Linked DNA regions of Pseudobacteriovorax antillogorgiicola. The protein of the gene in region 1 interacts with the protein of each later gene in a pairwise test. Links are inferred from orthologs where the notes say so. Each region holds a gene or a part of one and is shown in the gene's direction. Other genes may lie near its edges.

The links.
Region 2: the proteins of dnaE (region 1) and dnaX interact in binary tests that used the Escherichia coli proteins (3 or more experiments, as listed by UniProt). The link is inferred for Pseudobacteriovorax antillogorgiicola from one-to-one orthologs.

What each region holds. Positions count from the first base shown.
Region 1 is NZ_FWZT01000017.1:173,833-180,855, forward strand. What follows is about bases 793-4,983. They hold dnaE (DNA polymerase III subunit alpha), read left to right. Parts: upstream 793-1,192; coding sequence 1,193-4,783; downstream 4,784-4,983. Other genes in these bases: guaA (glutamine-hydrolyzing GMP synthase), read left to right, coding at 793-1,192; B9N89_RS20815 (biosynthetic peptidoglycan transglycosylase), read left to right, coding at 4,828-4,983. Also shown: more of guaA, read left to right, coding at 1-792; more of B9N89_RS20815, read left to right, coding at 4,984-5,640; B9N89_RS20820 (NFACT RNA binding domain-containing protein), read left to right, coding at 5,637-7,023. UniProt on the Escherichia coli protein: DNA polymerase III is a complex, multichain enzyme responsible for most of the replicative synthesis in bacteria. This DNA polymerase also exhibits 3' to 5' exonuclease activity. The alpha chain is the DNA polymerase catalytic subunit.
Region 2 is NZ_FWZT01000001.1:102,343-108,131, reverse strand. Bases 1,204-4,160 are described here. They hold dnaX (DNA polymerase III subunit gamma/tau), read left to right. Parts: upstream 1,204-1,631; coding sequence 1,632-3,689; downstream 3,690-4,160. Other genes in these bases: B9N89_RS00535 (GTP-binding protein), read left to right, coding at 3,705-4,160; ggt (gamma-glutamyltransferase), read right to left, coding at 1,204-1,209. Also shown: more of ggt, read right to left, coding at 1-1,203; more of B9N89_RS00535, read left to right, coding at 4,161-4,283; B9N89_RS00530 (hypothetical protein), read left to right, coding at 4,296-4,754; B9N89_RS00525 (hypothetical protein), read left to right, coding at 4,866-5,681; B9N89_RS00520 (aspartate kinase), read right to left, coding at 5,685-5,789. UniProt on the Escherichia coli protein: Part of the beta sliding clamp loading complex, which hydrolyzes ATP to load the beta clamp onto primed DNA to form the DNA replication pre-initiation complex.

The sequences.
Region 1 (7,023 bases):
CATGCTCTCAAAACTACCAGAGTCACAAACCGTATGGATGAGCCACGGGGATGACGTTGAAAACCTCACCGAAGAATTTTCTATTATTGGCCGTACTGGAGACGGTGTGGTGGCTGCGGTTGCCCACAAAGAGAAGCCTTATATCGCCTTGCAGTTTCACCCGGAAGTTCAACACTCGGAATGCGGTAAAGAACTGCTCAGCCTTTTCGTTCAAGATGTCTGTAAGGCAAAACTAAACTGGCAAGCCGATGATGTGGTGGAAGCAACCCTAGACTACGTCAAAGAAACTGTCGCTGATGGTAAAGTTTTGATGGCTGTATCAGGTGGGGTAGATAGTACTGTGGCAGTGGCCTTGATGAGCCAGGCCCTGGGCAACGATCGTGTGACCGCCGTGTTTGTCGATCATGGACTACTACGCAAGAATGAAGCATCTTGGGTAAAAGAAAAAATAGAGTCCTTGGGTGTCAATCTTGTCGTTCTGAACCGGGCCCAAGAGTTTTACCAAGCACTAAGTGGCGTTTCTGACCCGGAGCAAAAACGTAAGATCATCGGACTCAAGTTCATCGAGGAGTTCGAAACCTACGCCAAAGCTAACGAGGGCTTCACCCATCTCGGCCAAGGCACTCTATACCCAGACGTGATCGAATCAGCAGGGCACGGCGCTGGCGCCAAGGTCATCAAAAGCCATCACAATGTAGGCGGCTTGCCTGAAAGGCTTCATATGGCCCTCGTAGAGCCTTTCCGCTACCTCTTTAAAGACGAGGTTCGCCTTGTTGGCCGCAAGGTTGGAATTTCTAATGAGCTGGTCGATCGCCATCCATTTCCTGGCCCAGGCTTGGCTGTTCGGATCCTCGGCGAGATCACGGCTGACAAAGTCGAGATTTTGCAGAATGCAGATCAGATTTTTATTGATAAACTTCGTGAAAAAGACCTGTATAAGGAAGTTTGGCAAGCATTTGCTGTGCTCCTCCCCGTCAAAACTGTTGGGGTTATGGGAGACAACCGCACCTACCAATGGACCTGTGCCCTACGCGCTGTCACAGCGACAGATGGCATGACCGCTGGGGTAGGGGACTTGCCGATGGAATTTCTGGTTTCTGTATCTGATGAAATTGTACGAAAGGTCGATGGCATCAACCGGGTCGTTTATGACATCACCACCAAGCCCCCGGCGACCATCGAATGGGAATAGATGAGCGAAGACAACCTCAACCCGCGTAAGCTTGTTCACCTCCACGTCCACTCGGAGTATTCGTTGCTGGACGGCGCCATCCGGATCTCGGATGCGATCAAAAAAGTCAAAAGTCAGGGCCACACGGCTCTGGCTCTCACCGATCACAGCAATATGTTTGGAGCTGTTGAGTTCTACGTCAAGTGTAAGGATGCAGGACTCAACCCCATTCTCGGGGCCGAGATCAATTGGGATGGGCTTCCAGAAAGCCAAGTGGTACGTAAGGCCACGGGAGACTCCCAAGCCGCCGCTTACCACCTAGTTCTACTCGCTAAATCAACAGAAGGTTACAAAAACCTATGCCGCGTGGTTTCCTCTGGCTACCTTCGGGAAAATCCAGGTGAGGTGTCGGTCGCTCCAGCTGAAAAGGTCCGGGACAATGCCGGTGATGTGATCGCCTTATCCAGCTGCCTCCATGGAGAGTTTGCCTACCTGGTCAATAGCCTCATGGAACTAAGCCCAAACCCCCTTGAAGAACTTAAGGCTCCTACAGAGCCCTGTGAGCCCGTTGTCACTGCGCTCAATGCCCATGTGCAGTTTATGAAAGAGGCTTTTGGCGACGACTATTACATCGAGTTGATCGATAATAATCTTGGCTTGCAAAGGAAAGTCATCCCCGTGCTGGTGGAGGTAGCCTATCACTATGGATTGCCCCTCGTAGCCACTGCTGATTCCCATTACCTAAATCCAGAGGACGATGAAGCTCACGCAGTACTCACCTCTGTAAAGAATGACTTAAAGCAGTCCCATATTGCTAAACGCAACAAGGCTGCTCAGTTTCACCTTTTTTCCAATGAGGAGATGGTGGACAAGTACGGTCGCTGGGCGGAAGCCTTAGATAACCAATCTAAGATTGCCGAGCAGTGTCACGTTGAGTTGACCTTTGGCAAATACTTTCTGCCTAAATTCGAAGTAGACGGCATCGATAACATCGATGATGCTCTCATACAGCTTTCCAAGGAAGGGCTTGAGGAGCGGCTGGTACACCTTCGCAAGCAATATGGCCCAGAGTTTGATGCCGAAGCGGAGAAAACCTACTGGGACCGCCTAGATTTTGAAATTGGCATCATCATCAAAATGGGTTTCCCTGGCTACTTCTTGATCGTCCAGGACTTTATCAACTGGGCTAAGGATCATGATATTCCTGTTGGCCCGGGCCGGGGATCGGGAGCAGGCTCCTTGATTGCCTATGCTTTGAAAATTACCGATCTGGACCCTTTGAAGTTCAATCTTATCTTCGAACGATTCTTGAATCCTGAGCGGGTTTCCATGCCTGACTTCGACGTCGATTTCTGCCAAGAGCGCCGCGACGAGGTGATTCAATACGTGACGCAGAAGTATGGTGCGGATAACGTGGCTCAGATCACCACCTTCGGAAAGATGAAAGCCAAGGCTGCCCTGCGAGATGTGGGCCGAGTCTTGGAGCTAGGTTACAGCAAGGTAGACCGCATCGCCAAGCTGATTCCCAACGAACTGGATATCACCTTAAAAGATGCTCTGGAGCGAGAGCCTCGCATCCAAGAGGAAGCCAAGAAAGATGAGATCATCGAAAAGATGGTCGACCTTGCACTCAAGCTAGAAGGCATGAGCCGCCACACCTCAGTTCACGCTGCCGGAGTTGTGATTTCCGAAGGGGGTATGGACAACTACGTTCCCGTCTATAAATCAGAAGACGGTGCTCTCATCACTCAATATGAGATGAAAAATGCGGAGAAGGTTGGACTCGTCAAGTTCGACTTTCTGGGTCTAAAAACCCTAACCGTGATTCAAAAAGCTGTGAAGCTTATCCAGAAGTCAAAAGACCCCAACTTCAATATTGAAACCATCGACATCGAGGCCAAGCCGGTTTACGACCTGATCTCAACCGCGGCATCCGTTGGTATATTCCAGCTTGAAAGTTCAGGAATGCAGGCTTTGTTAAGCAAGCTCAAGCCTTCACGCTTTGAAGATATTATCGCGGTTGTGGCCCTTTTCAGGCCGGGCCCCCTCGGCTCGGGGATGGTGGACGACTTTATCGAGCGTAAGCATGGTCGCCAGGAGATTGAGTATCTCCACCCTGCTCTTGAAACCATTCTTGACGACACCTACGGCATCATCCTGTACCAGGAGCAGGTGCAAAAGATCGCTGCATCACTGGCTTCCTACTCACTTGGCGAAGCTGACTTGCTCCGCCGCGCCATGGGTAAGAAAAAACCTGAAGAGATGGCCAAGCAAAAGGTTCGATTCTCGACGGGATGCCGGGAAAACAACGTCCCCGAAGAGATTGCTGAAGAGCTATTTGAACTGATGGCAAAATTTGCTGCCTACGGTTTTAACAAGTCTCACTCGGCAGCCTACGGACTGGTCAGTTACCAAACAGCCTACTTAAAGACCTTCTATCCTGAAGAGTTCATGGCAGCGATCATGACCTGCGACTTGGATAACACCGATAAGGTGATCCGCTACATTGAAGAATGTCGGCGGATGAAGTTTAAAATCTATCCACCGGATATTAATCGCAGCAAGCTCGAATTCGATGTCCCCGGCCCTAGATCTGTAGGCTATGGCCTGGAAGCAATCAAAGGGGTTGGTGGAGCATCGCTTGAGAAGATGGTCCGTGAACGGGATGAAAATGGCCCTTATAAGTCCCTAACGGATCTTGCCAAGCGCATCAACTTGCAAAAGGTTGGTAAAAAAACCTTGGAACTTCTAGCCGAAGCTGGTGCTTTCGATAGCTTCGGCTCTAGCCGTGATGCCATCAAAGCTGCTATCCCTGAAATGGTGAAGTTTTCTGAAAGCCACCACAGTAATGAGTCTACTGGCCAGGTATTGCTGTTTGCCGACGATGATGTTGAAGAAAACATGGTAGATCTGGCTAAATTTGAGGAAGATATCGCGCAGGCTGGCAGCTCTGAATCCAGGCTGGAGTGGCTCTTAAAAGAGAAGAAAAACTTGGGAGTATTCCTAAGCGGCCACCCCATGGACCTTTACCCAGAAGATGTCAAAAAATTTGGTCAGCTCCAGATCAAGGATATTCCTAAGCGCGTGGGTTCAAAAGATGTCAATATCGTGGCCTTTCTCACTGGAACTTCAGAGCGCCTCACCAAAACTAACAAGAAGATGGCCTATATCCACTTAGAAGACGAAACGGGATCTTGGGAAGGGGTGATGTTTGAAAAAGATCTCCCCGAGTTTTTCCCTGAGCCCAATACCGTGGTCGTTGCCAAAGTCAACGTTGCCAAAAGCTATGACGGCACTTCGATCTCTCTTAAGGTAGACTCATTGGCTCCATTGCAAGATGTTAGGCGAGAAGTCACCAAGCGGGTAGAGATCCAGATAGGAAGCCAAAAAGATTTGAATCCAACAGCTCTCAACCAGAAGAAAGCCACCATTGGCCGTCTTGGGACGTTGCTCGCCAGTCACCCCGGAAGAACACCCCTGATCGTCAATTTGAAATATGGACGGGTTCAAATCAAAATCAATCCTCAGATCGAAGGGGTCGACCTCTGCGATGACTTCTACCAGAGCATCAAAAACATGGGGACGGAGGATGTCCAACTGCAATACTTCTAGGCTCAGCTCCCTAGGAGTGATTTATGTCGAACTAGTAGCGAGCAATGAGAGTGTTTAAAATTACAGCTAAGAGGGTAATCGTCATCATTTTGGGGGCATTGCTCGCGATTCCCATCCTTCTTATGCCACCCGTCTGGCAACTTAAATCAGGGCCTGTGGATGTCACCCGCTGGCCAAAGACCGGGGAGCAAACCTTTTCTATCGGGCCTCAGTGGAAACATTGGGTCCCCATAAAGTCTGTTTCTTGGCATGTGCTTCACGCGATCATGGTCGCAGAAGACGCTCGATTCCTAGATCACATGGGCATCGACCCAACCGCTATCTACAATAGCTTGAAACTCAATCTAGAGAAGGGCAGATATGTAAGAGGAGCTTCAACCATCTCCCAGCAAGTTGTCAAGATGACCTTACTCAGTCCAGAAAAGACGCTGCTCCGCAAGTTTCGAGAAATCTTGGGTGCTCTCCTGATGGAGCAGCTCCTTAGTAAAGAAGAGATTCTAGAGTGGTACATCAATCTCACAGAATTTGGTGATGGAGTCTTTGGTATCAAGGATGCCGCCTTTCACTATTTCGACACCTCACCCGAACTTCTAACTATCCAGCAGGGAGCCAACCTAGCTCTCGTTTTGCCTAGCCCGAACGCTTGGTCTGTGGGACTCAGGTCTCGCAAGCTTACAGCCTTTGGTCATCGCCGCTATGCCCATATTATCGAGATGATGTTCCAGCAGGGGTTTATCAATGAGCCACTGAGAAAGGCTGCTTTGGCAACTGGCGACTTCGGGCGACCCATCGACCCGAACATGCCGGATGAAGGCGACGAACAAATACCTGCTGATGAAACTGAGGAGGCTCCATGAGCGATTCCTACGATCACGTGAAGATTCGCACAGCTAAGAGCTGGCAGGGAAAGCAACCCATCTATGTATTCCAGTCGTCCTTTTCTGGAATTAAAAGCGCCGATAACCCCATAAAAAAGTTCTTTGTCGTCATCGACTCAAGGCAGGATGTATTTGGGGTCCGCCTCACCGTTGATAAGCCAGAGTCCCTGGTTCCGCAAGGAGGGATGGTCAACCAGATGCGCAAGCACTGCAAAGGAGCGACCATTGGCGACATCCTAAAAGACGATAGTAACGGTAATCTGTGGATAGTGCTTTATAGTCAAGGCCAAGAGTGGTTCCTGCGCCTTGCTAAAAGCCGCCCACCTGAAATGGCTCTCGTCAATCCAGATGGTGAGATGGTCATGCGCATGGGAATGAAGGGAACCTTCACCAAGAAAAAGCCCTTAGAAGATCAAGTCCCTGGCCTTAATCCAAGCTTGATATCAATCAAAAACGAGATGATCGCCGATTTTCTGAAGCAGTTTGATGAGGAAGTCGAGGAGAACTCTGAGGATGACGATGACCTTGACGAAGAGGAGAACGATCTATCAAAGGAACAACGGGTTCTGCTACAAAAACTCAAGCGGAAGCTAAAAACTTATCGCAAAGCTGCTGAAAAGCAGCTTGGCAAGATACCCGAGCCTAAAGATATTGAAAACATGGACAAGCATGCTCACCTTCTGCAATCATTTGCCTATTTGGTAAAGGATGGTGACTTCCAGCTAGAGCTTCCGAAAGAGCTAAGCGGCCAAACTGAAGATATCGTCATTGAATTGGACACAGAGAAATCGGTGGGGGCCAATATTGAAAACTTTTTCGTTGGAGCTAAGAAGGCTCGAAAATCCCGCGAGATGGGGCTTAAGGTCGCCGAGAGCAATCGTAAAGACCTTGAGCAGCTCGAATCCGACCTAAAAATGCTTCAGGAGCCACTACCACTATCGGAAGTGGAGCTACTATTTGATAAGTACAAGCTGCCCCGTGTGCAAGCGTCTAACACCCAAGCCAAGGCCGCAGCAGTTGCCAAACCTTATCGTGTTTTTAAGTCATCTTCGGGGCATGACATCCTCGTGGGTAAAGGGCCGCGGGAAAACGACGAGCTAACTAAAAGCGCTAAGACCAATGACTATTGGATCCACACATCGGCGGTAGCTGGCTCTCATATTGTCGTACCAGCAGCCAAGGATATTCGCCAAGCTCTGCCCAGCCAGCTTCTCCGAGAAGCTGCGATTCTAGCTGTTCATTACTCCAAACTGCGCTCGGATATGGCCGGTGAAGTTTATGTGGCTCGCCGTTCTGAGATCAAAAAGCAGAAGGGGATGCCCCCCGGCCTTTGGAATGTGGAGCGATGCAAAACTTTGTTTT
Region 2 (5,789 bases), on another replicon or contig:
GCTGAAGTGGGTTGTTGATGGAGACTCATAGGGAACCGGGTTTCCTGCGCCAATGACTTTCGAGTCGCCGGCTTTGTCAAGTGGTAGCTCCTTCCGTAGGGCGGCCGCATATTCCTTGCTGATGAGGCCTTTCACCGGAATTGAAACAAAGTCGGGGTCACCCAGGTACTTCGCGCGATCTGCATAAGCGCGGCGCATGCTTTCCACGAGTAGCTGTATGTAACGAGGGGAATCCAGAGGGATTTTTCCCATCTCGGTGCCCTCTAAAATATTCAACATCTGAGCGATATGAACGCCGCCAGAAGATGGAGGTGGCATGGAAGCTAGTTCAAAGTTGCGAAAGCTTGATTGAATGGCCTGCCGGACCACCATCTTATAGCTGTCCAGGTCTTTTTGTGTGATCAAGCCGCCGCCGTCTTTCATTTCAGCAATAATCTTCTCTGCAACCCAGCCGCTGTAGAAGCCTTTGTCGCCGTTATCTCTGATGGCCTTGAGGGTTTTGGCGAGGTCGGCTTGGATCAGGACTTCTCCCGCTTTCAAAGGCTTGCCATCAGGAAAAAAGATCTTAGCTGTGGCAGGGAACGCCTGAAGAACCTGGGCTCTCCTCTCGATGGCTTTAGCAAGGTTAGGGTAGACTTTGAAGCCGTCTTCAGCCAAGCGGATCGCTGGCTCTACGAGCCTATTCCATGGTAGGGAGCCGTGGATTCGATGAATGTCCCAGAGGCCGCGAATAAGCCCAGGAACCCCTACTGAAAGATGGCCATTGACAGAAGCGTTCGGAACCGTCTTTTTCTTGTAGACGAAATCTTTTGGGTTCTTATCCTTATCGAGAAACATGTCCCGACTAGCTTTAAGCGGAGCGACCTCCCGAAAGTCATAGGCAACAACATCGGTGGTATTGCTGTCATAGTGAAGGAGAAAGCCCCCTCCCCCAATTCCAGTAGACTGAGGTCTTACCACAGAGATTGCCATGGATACGGCAACGGCAGCATCTACGGCATTGCCACCTAGCTTTAGTATCTCCACCCCGGCCTGGGTTGCGAGGGGGTGTGCAGTAGCTACCATGCCTTTTTTACCATCAGCTATGTAGGCGTCCCTTTCGGGGTTGATTCCTCGTGGCGGATGGGTGCCAAGGGGCTCTCCTTGGATAATATTATGAGCGCAGGATGTGATTCCTAGGAGGAGGAGTGTGCAGGTAAAAATTTTCATAAGTAAGCAACCTCGCTATTACATTTTTCCCAATATAGCAACTTGGTGAAGAAATAAAATCGTGCTCTTTGGCATATGCTGAGAGAAAGGCCTTGACTTTCAATCACAAAAAAATTAGCGTCATGTCCGCTTTCATGTATGAAAGTACGATCATCTCAGGAGAGGTGGCCGAGTGGTTGAAGGCGCACGCCTGGAACGCGTGTAAGTGGGAAACTGCTTCGAGGGTTCGAATCCCTCTCTCTCCGCCAGTGAGGTTAGAATCGACACTTTGCTTTAAAAAGCGCAAAGTGATAGCTAGATCCTAGATGATGCTTCTCCATGAACCCCGCCAGGACCGGAAGGTAGCAACGGTAGTGGATGTGAGTAGGTGTCTGGGTCATCTAGCTATCACTTTGCGCTTTTATCGTTTTCGGGAGAGTTCGTTGTCTTACCAGTCCTTAGCCCGCAAGTATCGGCCTCGCCATTTCCAAGATATGGTTGGTCAAGATGCAATCACCAAAGCCCTCGCCAATGCTATTCGTTTGAAGCGAATTCCTCAGGGAGTGATCTTCTCAGGGGTCCGTGGTATCGGCAAGACAACCACAGCGCGGCTTTATGCTAAGGCTTTGAATTGCGAGCAAGGACCTACAGCTGAGCCGTGCAATCAATGCGAGAGCTGCCTTGCAATTAACGACGGTAATCACGAAGACGTTCTAGAGATTGATGGCGCATCCAACACCAGTGTCGATGATGTTAGAGCCCTGCAAGAAACCTTGGAATACGTTCCACAGCGCTCTCCCTATAAGATTTACATTATCGATGAAGTGCATATGCTGTCGCAGAGTGCCTTCAATGCCTTGCTCAAGACATTAGAAGAGCCGCCGCAGCATGTGGTGTTCACTTTTGCAACTACAGAGCTGCAAAAGGTCCCCGAGACGATTCTCAGTCGTTGCCAAACCTTTCATTTGAAGCGTTTGAGCTTGGCAACCATTACCGACCGCCTCAAAGAAATTCTGAATCAAGAGAAAGTGGCGTTTGAGGATCACGCGATTGTCACAGTGGCGAAGGAAGGTCGTGGCTCCATGCGGGATGCCTTAACCTTTTTGGATCAAGTGATTGCCCTTGGCGATGGTCAGGTGACGGCTGCCTCTCTCAAAGGTTTGGTCAATGCAGCGTCTTCTCAATCCTATATCGACTATATCCAAGCCCTAGTGGAACGCAATGGCCACGGGATCATTAAAATTATAGATCAGTGGGATGAGCGTGGCATTCCACTTGATGATGCGGTGGAAGAGGTGGCTAAGTTTTGTCGCCATGGTTTCGTTTTGAAGGACTTGGGGCTCGATGCTCTCGATACACAACTCTTGGGGCTTGCACCTACAGAGCTAGAGCATCTTTATAGAGTTGCTGATCAATCGCCCAGCTTCGACTTGAACAGGATTTTTAGGTTCCTTGTTAAATGTCGCAAAGACTTGGATGGCTCGGAACTAGATCGCTTTATTTTAGAAAATTACAGTCTTGAGTGGTGCTTTGACCCTGGCTTGCCTTCTCTGGATGATCTCAAGCAGCTTGCTGAGGGTAAGGGCTCTAGCCCTGCAAAACCGGAAAGCCAACAGGGCTCACGGCCGAGGCAGTCAGCAGAAGATACTTCTGGGACTGGGAACCGCTCTGGAGCGTCTTCTGGCGCGAGCCTGAAGCAACGCTGGGCTAGTGCCTTTGCTCAGGACGAATCTAAACAAACCCGTCCTGCAGCTCCCATCGACACTGCTCCAGCGCCATCACCTTCCCCTGCTAAAGAGCCTATAGTGCCTCAGAGGAATAGCGAAGTACAATCTGGAGCAGCTCGTGCCAATTCACAATTTGAGCCATCCTCCAAGTTGGTGATGCAAAAAGAGGCCGAGGCAGCGCCGGCGTCGGGCCCTCCAAGCTCAGATGCGCCGCCACCTAGAAAGAAGGCTATATCATCGGTCCTTCAAAAAATTGCTGCTTCAGCAGAGCCTAAGCTAACAACGGATCAACCATCTGCACCCCAAGCGGCTGCCCCAGAGCCAGTGCCGGATCAGAGGGGGGCGGCGAGCTTTCCTGAAAGTTGGCGGGCTCTCGTTGACATCTGGAAATCAAAGATGCCGCTTCAGGGGCGTATTTTAGAGGAAACTGTCCCACTGGCCTACTCAGTGGACACCATTCGCGTCGCTGTTGATCCCAGCAGCATGGCTGGAGCGAAGCTTCTCCACCAAGAGCATCGCAAGAGAGTTGTGGATGGGATTCGCGAGTTATTTGGCTTTTCCGGGGAGCTGTTGGTAGAAAGCCAAGAGTCCAGCGTCAATCAGGAAAGTTCTGATGAGGCTCCAGCCCCAGAATCTCTGCTCCAAGTCAGGCAGAAAGAAGAAGAGGCAGCTCGGCAGGAGCTGTTCGAAGAACTGCGCCAACATCCGATAACCCAGGAGGCACTTTCCGTTTTTGGTGGTAAGATAGACGGAATCGATATGCTAGATGTCTAGTGGAGCGAATTCGTCATGGCCTTTACCAACTTGGAAACCAAGGAAATAAACTGCAAGGTTCTATATTTTGGACCCAAGGGTGCTGGTAAAACGGCTAACTTTGCTTCAATTTTTCAGCAAAGCCAAACTAAGTTGCACCAGGGTCGATTTGAATTAGATGCTGATGAGCAACCCTTTTTTGAATTTATTCCTATCAGCTTGGGGCATCTCAAAGAGTTTCATGTCAAGCTCCACCTCTACACACTTCCAGCTAATCCACTTTATGAAACTGTTCATTCAGTAATGTTAAAGGGTCTCGATGGGTTTGTTTTTGTTTTCGATAGCCGCTTAAGTTCTATGAGGGAAAATCTTAAAAACTGGCTCGAAACGAAGGAGCTTCTGAGTCGCGAGGGTTATAACATGCTCACGCTGCCACGGGTTTTACAGTATAACAAACGAGACCATCCTGAAGCTGTTTCCCTTGATGTCTTGCGCCATGAGTTGAACCCAGGGGGCACAACGGACATTGAAAGTTCGGCCATCAACTCTGTAGGGACTATGGAAACAGTTCATCAGGTCGCTCAGAAAATACTTGATCAACTAGCACAGCCCTAGGAGAAGCCTTCCATGGATACAGACTTTATTTTGCTTGTCGGGTGTCGTGACCATCGCGATTTGCTCAGATTTCCGACCGACGGCGGTGAGTTTCATGGCTTTCAAACTAAAATGGAACGTGATGCTAACAAGCTGGAAGAGGTGCTGCGGGCGGTGAAGAAGGCTCTTTCCTTGCCGAGTATCGATTCAGTGAAGGTGCATACTTTTATTGAAAATGGGCTTCAGGATGCCTCTGGGCGAAAGTTTCAGCTGGCGATTGTAGAAGTTGAGTCTCAAGCAATGCAAGCGCCGGAAGAGTGGCAGACGCTCCCAATCATCCTGCGAAAGATGGAAAAGGGGCCAGCTCGCCTCATATACAATAAAGCAATGCAAGTCTATGCTGGTGCCATGACAGAAGATGTCGCGGCCCTTGAAGTCGATGAGGAAGTTCGCGAACGTCTGCGAAAATTGGAGGACGAGGGCAAGCTCTGAAGCCAACTTGACTGCAAATTCCTCCTTGGGGTACCTTTAAGTATACGCCTGTTCCATAAAACTCTCCGTTTGCTGGTTTCACATCAGGGATACGTTGCGAGGTACCCAATTTTGAGACGTCTGCTATTAATCATCTCACTCCTAGTATCGTCTTCCAGTTTTAGCCAAGGTGATACGCTCCGATGTAATCGCAAACAGTCAGTCTGCGAGATTCAAAACAGGCGGATTACCATCGGGGATAAGATTGGGGTCTTCGCCCGTGACGGCTTTTTGGTGGCTATCGGTGAGGTGATGAAGATTCGCGGCACCCTGCGCATCATTGAGATTAAAACAGCCTACGGTCGGATTCTTAAGTCCCATCGTGCAGAGATCATAAGGGATCGGGAAGCTAAACAACCAGAAAAGTTCTTCAAAGTGATGAAAGGCTTGAAAGAGAGCTTCTGGGGTGGGCACTTGGGGATATATTCTATGGGCATTGGTGATGGCATCACGGCGACTAGCTTCGAAGGTCAGTATCAGTGGAAGTGGAAAAAGTTCACCTACTTTATTATAAAAAGCAGTTTTATCACCGGCTCCGGAGAAGCGTCAGCCAAGCTTCTGGATGTGACCAATACGACCGTCGACATCAGTGTTTTTACGGTGGCAGGTGGCCTGTCAGAAATTTTTAGGCCCTATGAGCCACTTTCTGTGCGAGCATCGGGGGTTGCAGGATTCGGGCAATCATCGGTGTCTTTGGGAGTGGATGGCAGTGTGAGTGATATCCTCAACGATCGGATTGTAGAAGGCACGGTACTCTTGATTCATGGGGAAGTGTCAGCCTTTTATCGGATGGATGCAGGCTATCACCCCATGGTGAGCCTGAATGTGATGTCGCTCCATAATTCAACGAATATTGGTTTTTCCGTCGGAGTATTTGCTGAACTCTGAGCACTAAGAAAACAGCTGATTATGAATATGGCTGAGAGTGGGCTCTAAGTCCTTCTGTTCTAAAAATAGGCTCACTGTGCTGTCCTTACTATCCATCAAGACAATGTC